One region of the Brachymonas sp. KE5 genome, then DNA from elsewhere that is predicted to be linked to it. Evidence: riboswitches for the same ligand, from Rfam matches in the RefSeq annotation. Region 1 holds a riboswitch; each other region holds the start of a gene.
What was found. A riboswitch is a leader RNA that binds a small molecule or an ion and turns the genes downstream of it on or off. The one in region 1 is predicted to bind cobalamin.
Positions count from the first base shown of each region.

Region 1 (5,115 bases):
ATCGCCCACCTTGAGCGTGCCGCGCGACAGGGTACCGTGGTGGCCGAACACGTCGGCCTTGATCTTGAGCGTGTCGGCCACGTCGAACTGCACGCCGTTGGCCACCAGCACGCCCTGGTCGCCGACCTGACCGCCGCTTTCGGCGTAGAACGGCGTGGTGTCGAGCACGACCACGCCTTGCTGGCCGGCATCGAGTTGCTGCGCGGGTTCGCCATTGACATACAGGGCCACGACCTTGGCCTCGCCGCCCAGTTGCTCGTAGCCGGTGAAGGCATTGCCCTCGCCGCTGTAGTCGAGCAGCTTGTCCATCTTGAACTTGCCGGCCGCGCGGGCGGTGGCTTTCTGTTCCTGCATGGCTTCCTCGAAGCCGGCCTCGTCCACCGTCACGCCGCGCTCGCGGCAGACGTCCTGCGTCAGGTCGAGCGGGAAGCCGTAGGTGTCGTGCAGCTTGAAGGCGACATGGCCGGGCAGTTCGCGGCGGCCGGCAATCAAGGCGTCGTCCAGGATTTCCATGCCCTTGGCCAGGGTCTCGAAGAAACGCTCTTCCTCGCCCTTGAGCGCAGCCATGACCTGCGCCTGCTGCGCCTTCAGGCGCGGGTAGGCATCGCCCATCAGCGCCACCAGATCGGGCACCAGCTTGTGGAAGAAGGGCTTTTGCTGGCCCAGCTTGTAGCCGTGGCGGATGGCGCGGCGGATGATGCGGCGCTGCACGTAGCTGCGGCCTTCACTGCCAGGCAGCACGCCGTCGCTGACCAGGAAGGCGGTGGCGCGGATGTGGTCGGCGATCACCTTGAGCGAGGGGTTGTCCAGGTCGGTACAGCCGGTTTCGCGCGCGGCGGCCTTGATCAGGGTGTCGAACAGGTCGATCTCGTAGTTGCTGTGCACGTGCTGCAGCACGGCGGCCAGACGCTCCAGGCCCATGCCGGTATCCACGCAGGGCGCGGGCAGGCGCGTGACGCTGCCATCCTCGTGCATCTCGAACTGCATGAACACGTGGTTCCAGATCTCGATGAAGCGGTCGCCATCCTCTTCGGGCGAGCCGGGCGGGCCACCGGGGATTTCGGGTCCATGGTCGTAGAAGATCTCGGAGCAGGGGCCGCAGGGGCCGGTGTCGGCCATCATCCAGAAGTTGTCGCTCTTGTAGCGCGCGCCCTTGTTGTCGCCGATGCGGATGATGCGCTCGGGCGGCAGGCCGATCACGTCCTTCCAGATGTCGTAGGCTTCGTCATCTTCGGCGTAGACGGTGGCGGTGAGGCGCTCGGGCGGCAGGCCGTAGATCTGGGTGAGAAGTTCCCAGCCCCATTCAATGCTTTCGCGCTTGAAGTAGTCGCCGAAGGACCAGTTGCCCAGCATCTCGAAGAAGGTGTGGTGGCGTGCGGTGTAGCCGACGTTTTCCAGGTCGTTGTGCTTGCCGCCAGCACGCAGGCAGGCCTGCACGCTGGTGGCGCGGTTGTAGGGACGCTTGTCGGTGCCCAGGAACACGTCCTTGAACTGCACCATGCCCGAGTTGGTGAACATCAGCGTCGGGTCGTTGCCCGGCACCAGCGGGCTGGATTCGACGATGGTGTGGCCCTTGCTGGCGTAGAAGTCGAGAAAGGTCTTGCGGATGTCCGCAACGGTCATGGGGGAAGGGGTGCTCATGCTGGGGACGGCCGAACGGCCGCAAAAGGCTGTATGGGGAACGAAATGTGCTGCCCGAGATTATAGGTGCGCAGCCATTTTCAGCAGGAGGCCGCCTATAATTATGCATACATGCAGGTGTCCGGATGGAGTCATGTCCGTCCGGATGAAACGGGAAGCTGGTAAGGCCGAGGCCAAGTCCAGCGCTGCCCCCGCAACGGTATGTCAGTCAAGCTTGCAGCTCGATGCCACTGGTCGCTTCCGGCCGGGAAGGTGCTGCAGGCCCCCTGCCCTGTGCAGGAACTGGCAAGCCCGGAGACCGGCCTGCTGTGACACGTTTGTCAGCGTTGCGGAGGGCGATGCGGGCAGTGCACAGCCGGACTTCCCCCTTTTTCTTCCCGGCATCGCGCTTCCTTCAATACCCACCTGCCAGCGCGGCAGACTGTATGCCAGCCCCGGCTGGTCTTCTAGGGTGTTACTAAAAGGAAGCAATCATGCACATCGAACCCGGCATTCTCTCCTCCGCCAAGATCGCCTTTGCCAACGTCGCAGCCGTCGGCATGCTGGCTGCCTGCGCGCCCGCGCTGGTCAAGCGCCCGGCCCTGCTGCTGCGCACCGCGCTGGCGGCGCTGTTCTTCTCCATCTTCATGCAGGTGTTCCACATGCCGGTTGGCGCATCGGAACTGCACTTCGTCGGCGCCATGCCGATCTACCTGCTGCTGGGCTTCGTGCCCACGCTGTTCGGCTTTGCCTTTGGCCTGCTGCTGCAGGGTCTGCTGTTCGATCCGCAGGATCTGGCGCATCTGGCCGTGAACAGCCTGTCGCTGATGGTGCCGCTGGCTGCCGTGCACTACGGCCTGGGCAAGCGCCTGGCCGGCAAGTTCACCGTGGCCAACATCGTGAAGCTGGACTTTGCCTTCTACGCCGGCGTGACGCTGATGGTGGGCTTCTGGCTGTCCATGGGCACCGAACCCACGCCGCTGGCCAACTGGGCCACCTTTGCCGCCAGCTACCTGGCGCTGGTGCTGGTCGAGCCGCTGGTGACGCTGGCCATCGTGCGCGCTGCGCGCGGCTTCAAGGACAGCAACTGGGCCCAGCTGTGCCTGGATGAGCGCGTGACGGCTGCTGCCTGATCACTGCCGTCCGCCGGCCCGGCCTGCAGTGTGCGGGCCGGGCTTTTGCCGTTTCTGTTTCTGGTTTTTCCCATGCAATTCTCTTCCCTGCCAGGCAAGGTCTGGTTTGTCGGCGCCGGCCCCGGCGATCCGGAGTTGCTGACCGTCAAAGGGCGCGACCTGATCGCGCAGGCCGGTGCCATCCTGTTTGCCGGCTCGCTGGTGAGCGAGGCCGCCACGCGCTGGGCGCCTGCCGGCTGTGTGATCGCCGACAGCAAGGACATGACGCTGGAGCAGATCTGCGCCTGGCTGATCGCGCAGGCGCAGCAGCACGCCGTGGTGGTGCGCCTGCAGACGGGCGATCCTTCGCTCTACGGCACGCTGATCGAGATGGCGCAGCCGCTGGATGCGGCCGGCATACCGATCGCGGTGGTGCCGGGCGTGACCTCGGCCATGGCCTCGGCCGCTGCGGCGGTGGAGAGCCTGACACTGCCCGAGGTGACGCAAACCGTGATCCTCACGCGCGTGGAAGGCCGCACGCCCATGCCCGAAGGCGAAAGCCTGCGCGAACTGGCCCAGCATCGCTGCACGCTGTGCATCTACCTCTCCATCACCCTGCTGCACAAGGTCGAGAGCGAACTGCGCGCCGCCGGCTGGCCGGAGGACGCGCCCATGCTGGTGGTGCACAAGGCGAGCTGGCCGGGCGAGGAGCGCATCCTGCGCGGCACGCTGTCCACCATCAAGGCGATCTGCCGCGAGGCCGGCGTGGTGAGCCAGAGCATGATCATCGCCAGCCCCACACTGGGTGCCCGCCAGTGGCCCGAGTTGACCAAGTCGCGCCTGTATGACGCCGGCTTTACCCACCGTTTCCGCCGCGCCAGTGCGCCTGCGGATGACGTTTCCCCCTCTTCCTCCGGAACCCCGACATGACGACTCCTACCCTGCTGCTGGTTGGCCATGGCTCGCGCGAGCCGGGCGGCAACGCAGAAATCGAACAATTCGCACGCCGCTGGCGCCAGGACCGGCCCGAGTGGCACATCGAGGTGTGCTTTATCGAGTTTGCCGATGTGCTGCTGGACGAAGGCCTCGACCGTGCCGCCGCCCATGCGCAGCAGCATGATGGCAAAGTGCTCGTATTGCCGCTGATCCTGAACGCCGCCGGCCATGTGAAAGGCGACATTCCCTATGCCCTGGAGCAGGCGCGCCAGCGCTTTCCGCAAGTGCAGTTCGACTATGCACCGCATCTGGGCGCCTGCGAGCCGGTGCTGACGGTGCTGCGCCGCAAGCTGCGCCATGCCATGCACCGGCTGGACATGCCCGATCCGCAAGGCACCGGCGTGATCCTGCTGGGACGCGGCTCCAGCGACCGCAAGGCCAATGGCGAGGTCGCCAAGATGGCACGCTGGCTGTGGGAGGAAACCGATCACGAGCTGGTGGATGTGGCCTTTACCGGCATCACCTACCCGCGCCTGGAACGCGTGGTGCAACGGCACATGCTGCTGGGCATGACGCAGATCGTGATCCTGCCCTACTACCTGTTCACCGGCACGCTGATGCACCGCATCGACCGCCAGGTGGAGCATCTGCGCAAGCAGTATCCGCAGCTGCGCTTTGCGCACAGCCAGTATTTCGGCTTCGAGCCGGAGGTGTTTGCGCTGCTGGACGAGCGGGTGGACAAGTGGCTGCGCGGCGCGCCGCATGCGACGGTGCGCTATGACGTGGCGGGGTATGTGCCGCACAGCCATGATCACCATGATCATGCGCATGGCGAACACGGACATGACCATTCGCACGACGGGCACCACCATGCGCATGCACACGACCATGGCGACGACGGCAACGACGCCGTGCGCCACTGCACGCATGTGTCCCACCACTGATTCGCACTTCACGGGTTTGCCATGAGCACCATCAACACTGTTACCGAGCAGCTCACGCGCGCCGGCCAGGTCATCGAGCATGACAGCTTTGCCATCATCGACAGCGAAGCCGGCCCGCACGTCTATACCGAAGGCCAGTGGCCCATCGTGCGCCGCATGATCCATGCCAACGCCGATTTCGAATTCAACGGCCTGACGGACTTCCATCCCGATGCGGTCGAGGCCGGGCTGCAGGCGCTGCTCGATGCCAAGGCGCGCGGCGGCATCGCCATGGTGGCGGACGTGGAAATGATCTGCGTCGGGCTCTCCAAGCCACGGCTGTCGCACTTCGGCGTGATGACGCACCAGTTCATCAGCGATGCCGACGTGATCGCGCAGGCGCAGCAGGAAGACACCACGCGTGCCGTACAGGCCATGCGCAAGGCGCATCGGCTGGGGTTGCTGGATGGCGCCATTGTCGGGATCGGGAATGCTCCCACCGCGCTGATCGAGCTGGTGCGCCT
Region 1 is NZ_CM173463.1:2,153,526-2,158,640, forward strand. It holds gene alaS (alanine--tRNA ligase) at 1-1,641, opposite strand, end outside; cobalamin riboswitch at 1,740-1,962, shown strand; gene ACX36O_RS10205 (energy-coupling factor ABC transporter permease) at 2,115-2,753, shown strand; gene cobM (precorrin-4 C(11)-methyltransferase) at 2,826-3,662, shown strand; gene ACX36O_RS10215 (sirohydrochlorin chelatase) at 3,659-4,612, shown strand; gene ACX36O_RS10220 (precorrin-8X methylmutase) at 4,634-5,115, shown strand, end outside.

Region 2 (5,115 bases), 850 kb from region 1:
GCACTGTCCATCAGCACGCGGGCGTTGAACAGGGCGCGCAGCGTGCGTGCCGACAGACCCTTGATGCCGACCGTCTGCTGCAGTACCAGAAAAGTTTCAAGAATGGCGTGCGGCTGCTCGCGGTAGAGCGTGTCGCTGACCACTTCGAGCAGGCCGTTGTTGTCGAGAAAACGCTCGTTGATCGGCCGCATTTCGCGCCGCTGCGCGCCCAGCGCCAGGTAGTCGGTGTGTGGCGTGGCCGTGCTTGCCACGGGGTTGACCACTTCCTGCGCGGCGAGCTGGGCGCCGGGTTCGCTCGCCTGCGGATCGCGTGCGGAGCTGCGTGCCTGCAGCGCACGCATGGCGCGGGTGACGGGCGCCGGGTCGTAGTTGCGTGTGTGGCCGGAATCGCGCAGGCGTTCGGCAATGTTCAGCAGCAGGATCTGGCTGAGCTGCGTGACGGCCTTGGCCGTCCAGTAATAGTGCCGCATCAGCGCTTCGCTGGGGCGGATCGGGCTGCGATCGTGGCCCTGGCGCGTCTGGCGTTCGATCGGGGTGTAGCCGAAAAGCTCGGCCACCAGTGTCTGCATGTCGAACACCAGCCGGTCTTCACGCCGGTTGGCCACCATGTGCAGGCGGGCGCGGATCAGGCTGAGCAGGGTGTAGTTGCGCTTGATCTGCTTGGCCTCGTAGCGTGTCATCAGGCCGTGGCGCGTCAGCGCATCCCAGGTGGTGCCGTAGCCGGCTGCCTTGGCCACCCACAGCACGATGTGCAGATCACGCAGGCCGCCGGGAGATTCCTTGCAGTTGGGCTCCAGCGCATACGGCGTGTTGTCGAACTTGGCGTGGCGCTGACGCATTTCCAGCGTCTTGGCCAGGTAGAAGGCATAGGGCTGCATGGCGCTGTCGTAGGCCGCGCTCAGCTGGCGGTACAGGGCCTGCGGGCCGAAAATCAGCCGGCGCTCCAGCAACGAGGTCTGCACCGTGATGTCGCCTGCGGATTCGCTCAGGCATTCGGACAGGGTGCGTACGGCCGAGCCGATTTGCAGGCCCACATCCCAGCAGCTGCCGATGAAGGCGCTGACGCGTGCCTGGACCGGGTCGTGCGCCGGGGAAGGGGAGGCTGCATCCGGCAGCAGCACCAGCACGTCGATGTCGGAATGCGGAAACAGCTCGCCGCGGCCATAGCCGCCCACCGCGACCAGCGCTGCCTTGTCGCGATCCAGCCCATGCAGGCGCCACAGGGCCAGCAAGACGTTGTCGGTCAACTGGGTCAGCTTCTTGAGCGTGCCCAGCACGCCGCGCATGCGGCGGTAGCCGATGTCCGGATCGCGGAAATGCGCGAGCAGGTCCGCCTTGTCCCGCGCATAGCCGTCTCGCAGCGCCTGCAGCGCCTCCGGGGCAACGGCGTCCTGGCTCGGTGCGTGCATGGTCAGGACGGGTTCAGGTGCGGATGGCGCTGACGAAGTCCGGCAGCGCCGGCATGCCTTCCGACACGGTCAGCACTTCGTAGCCGGTTTCGGTCACGACGATGGTGTGTTCGTACTGGGCCGACAGCGAACGGTCCTTCGTCACGATGGACCAGCCGTCGTTCGATTCCTTGATCTCGCGGCGGCCGGCGTTGACCATCGGTTCAATCGTGAAAATCATGCCGGGCTGCAGCTCTTCCAGCGTGCCGGGCTTGCCGTAGTGCAGTACCTGCGGTTCGGTATGGAATTCCTGTCCGATGCCGTGGCCGCAGAATTCGCGCACCACGCTGTAGCCGTGGCTTTCGACGTATTTCTGGATGGCGCTGCCGATATCGCCCAGGCGCGCGCCCGGCTTGACTTCGACAATGCCTTTCCACATCGACTCATGGGTGACGCGGCACAGACGGCGCACGAACGGGGGCGCAGCATCTTCGCCGCCCACGATGAACATGCGGCTGCTGTCGCCATGCCAGCCGTTGGTGATGGGGGTCACGTCAATGTTGACGATATCGCCTTTTTTCAGCGGCTTGTCGTTGGGGATGCCGTGGCACACCTGCTGGTTGACCGAAGTGCAGATGGACTTGGGGTAGGGCGTGTGGCCCGGGGGCGCGTAGTTGAGCGGCGCAGAAACGGAACCACGGCTGGAGGTGTACTCCTCGCACAGGCGGTCGATCTCGTTGGTGGTGACGCCGGGGACGATGTGCGGGCCGATATAGTCGAGCAGCTCGGCCGCGAAACGGCAGGCCACCCGCATGTGATCGATTTCTTCGGGTGTATGAATCTTGATGGTCATGGGGCGCAATTATCCTGCAATGCGGCATCCCGCGTGGGCAAAGGGGCGTTGCGTACAGGCACTTGAACGGCAAAGTTTTGCCCATTTCGTGGGCAGCGACAGGGTTTGTAATTACAATCGGTCACGCATCGGCGTGTGGCCGGTGCACTAGACCACAGGTGCCTGCAGGCGCCGGCTGCGGCCGGAATGCGCAGGTTAAACGGGAACCGGGTGCGCGTTGCATGGCAACGTCAGGCCCGGACTGCCCCCGCAACGGTAAGCGAGTGTGGGTGTATCAGGCTGCGCCAATCGATGGCGCGGCAGCCACTGCAGGTGCGGTGCGGCGTTGTGCAAGGCAACGCGCGCGCCGCCTGTGGGAAGGCGATGCACCAGAACTTGCGAGTCCGGATACCGGCCTGTTGTTGTGGATGCTGTCGGATCAGGGTTGCGACAGCTTGAACCTGGCCGTCTGCGGGGAGCAGACAGAACATCGCTTGTTTCTTCCGGCATCGTCGTGACAACGCAAGCAGGCTTTGCATGGCCTGTGCGATGTCGTGCAATGCCTGCAGCGAAACTGTCTGCGTGCAGCGTGGCCATCAGGAAAATCGAGAGTGGCTTTGAAAATGAAAATGGAATCCATCCGCCTGGCAGGCTTGCTTTTCTGCCTGACGCCGGTTGCTGCTGCCGTGGCGCAGACGGCAGGGCCTGTTGAGGTTGTGGCTGCATCGCAAGACACTGGCGCCAATGCAGACACCTATCGCGTCGTCGTAACGGGCGCACGATCGGAAATGCGCCTGAAGGATACGCCACAGCGTATCGAGGTGGTTACCCGCAAGGAAATCGAGCAGACACCCCACCACGATCTGGCTGACCTGCTGGACAAGACCGCCAACGTCGATATCAAACAGTATCCGGGCATGAATGCTGCCGTTTCCGTGCGCGGTTATACGCCCAGTTCTCCGATGGTGGGTGAGTCGTGGCAGACGCTGTTTCTGCAGGACGGCATCCCTGCCATCAAGGACAACATTGGCCTGATTCCCAGCCAGGGGGCCGCTCGGGTCGAGGTGCTGCGCGGACCGTCTTCTGCTTTGTATGGCGCACAAGCCATGTCTGGCGTTATCAATGTGATTCCGGTTCGCCGTACTGGCGATCTGCAGGGCGGGGTTGGCGTTTCTGTCGGCAACTTCAAGCATCGTTCGGTGCAAGCGGATATTGGCGGTGCACTGACTCCGTGGCTGAACCTGGACTATTTCGGATCATGGCAGAAGCAGGGTGACTACAAGTCCGGCGATGGCACGCGCTGGAACAACAGCGCTGCCACTCAGTACAGTCACGGACTCCGGCTCGGTTTTGAACTTGCTCCGGGCTGGACACTTGACGCTCGTGCAGATGTGGCGCGCGGCGATGATGTTGGGAACCCTGGTGCCTGGTCGGAGTATGACGGCAAGCCTACTGTCAAGGATGTGAAGCGCGATTTGTACAGTGCCAAGCTCAAGGGGGTGATGGGGCAACATGCGTTGAGCGCGGCTGTCTATTCCGGCAAGGAAACCAACACTACTTACAAGGCGCCGCCAAGCGGCCAGCGTCCGCTGGATTTCGATGCAAAAATCACCTGGCAGGGCGCACAACTCAAGGATGAATGGACCTGGGCGGATGGCTACAAGCTGGTGTATGGTGTGGATTACGACCAGACCAAGGCCGGATCGGTCAGCTACCTGTTCGGTCCCGCAACGGTTTACAACCCCGACAGCAAGCTGCAGACGACTGCCATCTACGCGCAACAGCATATGGCATTCAATAACGATCAGACCAACGTGTACGTGGGTGGACGTTATGACCGCTTCAAGCTGTCCACCTTGCCGACGGCCCTGCTGCCCAACAATACGCCGCAAAGCCGGACATTCAACCAGTTCAGCCCGAGCGCGGGTATCAAGCACTACTTTACGCCGATGGTGGCCGTGCACGCCTCGGCCGGCAAGGGCTTCATGGCGCCCAGCGCATGGAAGCTGGCAGGGGACTACTCCACGTTCTCGAACTACCGTGGCAACCCCAACCTGAAGCCCGAGAGCAGCCGCAGCGCGGATATCGGCGTCACGCTGGAACAGCCTGACTGGAACGTTGACCTGACCTTTTATGACACCCGCGTCAAGGACAAGATCGTCAGCTACAAATATCAGGAAGCAGGCAAAGGCTACACCAGTTGGATCAACGCAGATCAGGCCCGCATGCGCGGACTCGAACTCACGGCAGGCTGGGACATCAATCCCAATCTCAAACTCGGATTGGGTTATACCCATAGCCTCCGCGCCGAATCAGAGAGCAAGGGTGTATGGAAAGATCTTGAGTACGTACCCAAACACAGTGCACGCTTGACACTGGACGGCAACTGGGACAAGTTGCACACGCGAGTGGGCGCCCGTTATACCGGCAAGGCCACCAAGAGCGCCTTCTTTGCCGACTGGAGCAGTACCACCAAGCAGTACCCGGGCTACACCCTGTGGGACGCCAGCGTGGCCTACCGCTTCCTGCCGAATCACACCCTGAGCTTCAGTGTCGACAACCTGTTCGACAAGAATTACGAGTCGGTTCCCGGCTATGCCATGCCCGGCCGCGAGTTCAAGCTGGGTTACCGCTGGGACTTCAAGTAAGCTGCCGGCATGACTGTGTGGCACACGCCCGAATCCGCTGAATGTTCGCCCGTTCCGCCGCCTCGGCGGGGGCGGTGGGGCGTTACGGTGGCGGCTGGCGTGTGTCTGCTGGCAACGCTAGGGGGCTGCCAACCGGCCGACAAACCCGCTCCGCTTGGGGCGAGCAAGGCGGCCATTACCGCCAAGCCCCAGCGCATCGTCTCCCTCAACCTCTGCGCCGACCAGTTGCTGCTGCAGCTGGTCGAGC
Region 2 is NZ_CM173463.1:1,302,385-1,307,499, forward strand. It holds gene glnD ([protein-PII] uridylyltransferase) at 1-1,409, opposite strand, end outside; gene map (type I methionyl aminopeptidase) at 1,423-2,241, opposite strand; cobalamin riboswitch at 2,381-2,654, shown strand; gene ACX36O_RS06210 (TonB-dependent receptor plug domain-containing protein) at 2,850-4,868, shown strand; gene ACX36O_RS06215 (ABC transporter substrate-binding protein) at 4,968-5,115, shown strand, end outside.
Region 2: another riboswitch for cobalamin. It lies ahead of ACX36O_RS06210 (TonB-dependent receptor plug domain-containing protein); the one in region 1 lies ahead of ACX36O_RS10205 (energy-coupling factor ABC transporter permease).

Region 3 (5,115 bases), 1.3 Mb from region 1:
GGCTGGCCAGGATCCAGGTGATGAAGGGCACCAGCACCATGCCGCCCCCCACGCCCAGCAGGCCGGCCATGAAGCCGCCGGTGAGGCCGAGCGCGGCCAGTTCGACAATGGTGATGGGTTCGAGGATCATGGCGGGAAATCTGCTGAGGCGTTCGGAGCTCCGAACGCGAAAAGCCGCCCGGGGGGCGGCTTGGGGTCTGTCGCGAGGGGCGCCAGACGGCTGAGAGGTGTCTGCAGCAGAGCCAGACCGTCATCCTGAACGGAGGGGTTCAGGTGGGCGAGGGCAGCAAGGCCTTGGGTTCATCTAACGCGAGATGATCACGCTGGCCGAGCGATCTACCAAGCCCGGGCTCAGAGAGCATTGGTTCAAGGAAATATAAAGCCAAGCTCGCTGCAGACGCCTTCATTTTAGGATGAAATCGGCCCGCGTGGGAAATTTGCAGATGTAAAAGCCCGCGCGTTGTGTACGACTGTCAGATCAGGCGGCCGTCCTCGGCCAGCGCCTCGTCCATGCGCTGCAGCAGGGCCTGCATGCGGGGGTGCACCAACTCGGCCGGCTGTACCTCGCCTTCGGCGGCGAGGGCGGGCATGGCCGCAATCTGCTGCTCCTTCTCGATCAGGTCGAAGGCCATGTTGAGGGCGGCGAGCACGGCGATGCGGTCGCGTGCGCGGATCTTGCCGGCATCACGGATCTTGCACATGGCGGTGTCGACGCGCTGCACTGCCTCGTTCATGCGGTCTTCGGAACCTTCCGGGCAGGCCAGCACATAGGCCTGGCCCATGATCGGAACTTCGATTTGCTTCATTGCGGATCATCCTTGGCAGAAGAAGGCTGTGCGGCAGGGGGCTGCTGGCCCCAGACGCTGGCCATGGCGGGCGCCGGGGCGGCCGGCGCTGCCACCGGCTCGGCCGGCAGGCGGGCGAGCAGGGCGTCGACGCGCGCGCGGGCGGCCGACAGGCGCGACTTGAGCGAATCCCGCTCCTGGGTAACTTCCTGCAGCTGGCCCTGGAGCAGGGCGGCGGTTTTCTGCAGCTCCTGGTAGCGCAGCAGCATGTGCTCCATGCGGTCTGCGACCTGGTCGAGCGAGAGCGGGGTGAGGGGAGTGGTCATGGCACGGGAACGACAGGCAACAAGATAGCTGGCGTGGCCTGCAGCTGCAGGCCTGGCCCTTTGTTGCACATTGTAGATGATGGCGCCGGGACGCCATGGGGGCTTTCCTCAGGGACGGGGCGAATCGTCCTACAATATCCGGATTGCTGGTGCCTGGCAGGTCGTTGTGGCCGCCGGGTAAACGGGAAGCAGGAGTCCTGCCGGGATGGCTGGCAGGGCACAGGCCTGCGCTGCCCCCGCAACGGTGATACGGCGCAGCCCGGGTTGTGAAGCGGCTGCCGCAGTGTTCTCGCACGCCACTGGCCAGGTGCCGGGAAGGCAGCGCTGCCATGCCGTCAGCCCGGATACCGGCCAGCAAGCTTGATTTGGGGCGCCTGCCTGCGGGCCGGCGCCGGAACGGAATGCAGCGGCGGGGCGCCAGCGGTTTTCCGGGCTTTTCTCATGGTGGCATTGGTGCCGGTGCTGGCGGACATTTTCTCTCTTGGTCTTTCTCTCCTGAACGGGTTGCGCCCTGGCGTGCGCCGTGCGCAGCCGTGGAGGGCGGCATGAGGCATCACGAACTGATCCTGGGCGGCCAGAAATCCGGCAAGACGGTGCGCGCCGAGCAGTTGGTGGCGCGCTGGCTGGAGCAGGATGCGGGGCGCCGTGCCCTGTATCTGGCAACGGCACTGCCCTGGGACGAGGAAATGCAGCAGCGCATCGCGCGCCACCAGCAGGATCGCGCCCGGCGCGTGCCGCGCATGCAGACCCTGCAGGCTGCGGAGTGGGGCGGCGCACTGGACGTGCCCGGCCTGTTGCGCCAGCATGGCGCGCCGGAGGTGGCACTGGTGCTGGACTGCCTCACGCTCTGGCTGACGCAGCAGTTGATGCCGCTGGAGCAGGAGGATGTGCAGCCGGTCGCCGATGCTGCGCGGCTGGAAGCCGCGGTTGCCGATCTGCTGGAGGCCATCCGGGCCTGGCCCGGTCCGTTGTATATCGTGAGCAATGAAATCGGCCTGGGCGTGATTCCGCTCGGCCGCGAGACGCGTGCCTTTGTGGACGCGCTTGGCGAACTCAACCAGCGCGTGGCAGCCGTGTGCAGCCACGTGACCCTGATGGCGGCAGGTCTGCCGCTGACATTGAAATCTTCCGACTGAAAGGATGCCCATGAAAATCGAGGAACCGCCCAAGGAGAAACCGTACGAAAAGTCCGATGGCGAGCGTCGCGGCATCCTGATCGTCAATACCGGCGATGGCAAGGGCAAGAGCACGGCCGCGTTCGGCCTGGCGCTGCGTGCCACCGGCCGCGGCAAGAAGGTGAAGATCTACCAGTTCATGAAGGTGCCGAGTGCGCGCTTTGGCGAGCACCGCATGTTCGAGCAGATCGGCGTGCCAGTCGAGGGGCTGGGCGACGGCTTCAGCTGGAAGAGCCAGGATCTGGAAAAGTCCGCGCAGCTGGCGCGCGACGGCTGGGAGAAGGCCAAGGCCGCCATCCTGAGCGGCGAGTATTTCCTGGTGGTGTGCGACGAGATCACCTATCCGCTGGTGTACGGCTGGCTGCCGCTGGAAGATGTGGTGGAGACGCTGAAGAACCGTCCGCGCGATGTGCATGTGTGCCTGACCGGCCGCCGCTGCCCGCAGGAGATCGTCGACATCGCCGATACCGTGACCGAGATGCGCCCGGTCAAGCATGCCTTCGATGCGGGCATTCCGGCGCAGCGCGGCATCGAGGACTGAGCGCACACCGTGAACGATTCCATTGCCCTGTGTCTAGGCGGCGATGCTGACGGCCGGCCGGATGCCGAAGCGGGGGGCTCCTCCCAGCATGCCTATCCGGCGGCAGACCGGGACGCGATCTACCGCGTGATGGCGCAGCGGCGCGACATGCGCCATTTCACGCCGGGTGCCCAGGTGGTGCCGGAGGTGCTGGAGCGCCTGCTGCTGGCGGCGCATGCAGGGCCGAGCGTGGGTTTCATGCAGCCCTGGCGCTTTCTGCGCATCAGCGATGCGGGGCTGCGCGAGCGCATCCATGGCTGCGTGGAGCGCGAACGCGTGGCCACGGCCCGTGCGCTGGGCGAGCGCGAGGAGGATTTTCTCAAGCTCAAGGTCGAAGGGATCCGCGAGGCGGCCGAGCTGATCGCGGTATGCCTGGCGGACGGGCGCGAGCGCCATGTGTTCGGCCGGCGCACCATGCCCTATATGGATATCGCTTCGGTCGGCTGCGCGCTGCAGAACCTGTGGCTGGCGGCGCGTGCGGAGGGGCTGGGCGTGGGCTGGGTGTCGATTTTCGATCCCGACGAGCTGGGTGCCTTGCTGCAGCTGCCCGAAGGGGCCAGCCCGCTGGCGCTGCTGTGCATCGGCCCGGTGCCCGAGTTTTATGATGCGCCCATGCTGCAGCAGCAGCGCTGGGCCAGCCGCATGCCGCTGGCGGATGTGGTTTTTGACAATAGCTGGGGCCACAGTGCCCCGTTCCTGCAGGGGCTTTGTCAGCCTGGGCAAAGCCCGGTAGCGGACAATGCGTGCTGCGATTCTTCCGATTGATGTAGAGAAAGCCCGAAGATGGACACTCCTGTCACCCATTCCCCCGCCACCTGCCATACCGGCGGCGAGCAGACCGTGCATTTCTGCGCCCCGCGCAACAACCAGCCGGTGCCGCAGAGCACCAACCGCTGGGCGGTGGAGGATATCGAGGCGCTGTTTGCGCTGCCGTTCCCCGAGCTGATGTTCAAGGCACAGCAGGTGCACCGCGAGCACTTCAATCCGGCCGAAGTGGAATTTGCGACGCTGCTTTCGATCAAGACCGGCGGCTGCCCGGAGGATTGCGGCTACTGCCCGCAGTCGGTGCACTATGACACCGGCGTCGATGCCACCAAGCTGATGGAAGCCGACAAGGTGCGCGAGGCCGCCGAGCTGGCCAAGGCCGCGGGTGCCACGCGTTTCTGCATGGGTGCGGCCTGGCGCGCGCCCAAGGACCGCGACATCGAGAACGTGGTCACGCTGATCAAGACGGTGAAGGACGTGGGCCTGCAAGCCTGCTGCACGCTGGGCATGCTGACCAAGGACCATGCCGAGCAGCTCAAGGAAGCCGGTCTGGATTACTACAACCACAACCTGGACACCGCGCCCGAGAACTACGGCAACATCATCAGCACGCGCGATTACCAGGACCGTCTGGACACGCTGGAGAACGTGCGCAACGTGGGCGTGAATGTCTGCAGCGGCGGCATCATCGGCATGGGCGAAAGCCGTCGCCAGCGTGCCGAGCTGATCGGCCAGCTGGCCAATCTGCATCCGCATTATCCGGACAGCGTGCCGATCAACAATCTGGTGAAGGTCGAGGGCACGCCGCTGGCCGAAACCGAAGACATCGATCCGCTGGAGTTCGTGCGCATGATCGCCGTGGCCCGCATCACCATGCCCAAGGCGCGCGTGCGCCTGTCGGCTGGCCGCAGTGCCATGGCCGATACCATGCAGGCGCTGTGCTTCATGGCTGGTGCCAACTCCATTTTCTACGGTGAAAAGCTGCTCACCACCGGCAACCCCGATGTGGAAGCCGACCTGAAGCTGATCGAGCGTCTGGGCATGACGGCGGGAAAGTCGGGACACTGATCCGCGGCGGCACCCTTGCGGGTGCCGTGCATGCTACCGACCCGGCAGGAGTGTTGCCATGACAGGACCACACGGACTCTGGATCGGATTTGCAGCCGTGCTGCTTGCCCTGATGATCGACCAGTGGATCGGGGAGCCGCCACCGCGCTGGCACCCGGTTGTCTGGATGGGCAACTACCTGGGCCGTGCCGGGCGCTGGCTGCAGGCGCGGGTGCGCCCGCACGAGGCTGACTGGCCGAGCTTCTGGCGCGGAGCACTGGCCTGGTGGGGCGGGGCGTTGCTTGTGCTGGTAGTGGCAGGAGCGCTGCAATGGCTATTGTTGCAGTTGCCGTGGGGCTGGGCCGCCCTGCTGCTGGGCATTGCGCTGAAGCCGTTGCTGGCCTGGCGCATGCTGACCGACGAGGTGGCGGCGGTGG
Region 3 is NZ_CM173463.1:651,899-657,013, forward strand. It holds gene ACX36O_RS03040 (sulfite exporter TauE/SafE family protein) at 1-130, opposite strand, end outside; gene ACX36O_RS03045 (cell division protein ZapA) at 474-806, opposite strand; gene ACX36O_RS03050 (DUF904 domain-containing protein) at 803-1,111, opposite strand; cobalamin riboswitch at 1,242-1,481, shown strand; gene ACX36O_RS03055 (bifunctional adenosylcobinamide kinase/adenosylcobinamide-phosphate guanylyltransferase) at 1,657-2,247, shown strand; gene cobO (cob(I)yrinic acid a,c-diamide adenosyltransferase) at 2,258-2,827, shown strand; gene bluB (5,6-dimethylbenzimidazole synthase) at 2,957-3,631, shown strand; gene bioB (biotin synthase BioB) at 3,650-4,699, shown strand; gene cbiB (adenosylcobinamide-phosphate synthase CbiB) at 4,758-5,115, shown strand, end outside.
Region 3: another riboswitch for cobalamin. It lies ahead of ACX36O_RS03055 (bifunctional adenosylcobinamide kinase/adenosylcobinamide-phosphate guanylyltransferase); the one in region 1 lies ahead of ACX36O_RS10205 (energy-coupling factor ABC transporter permease).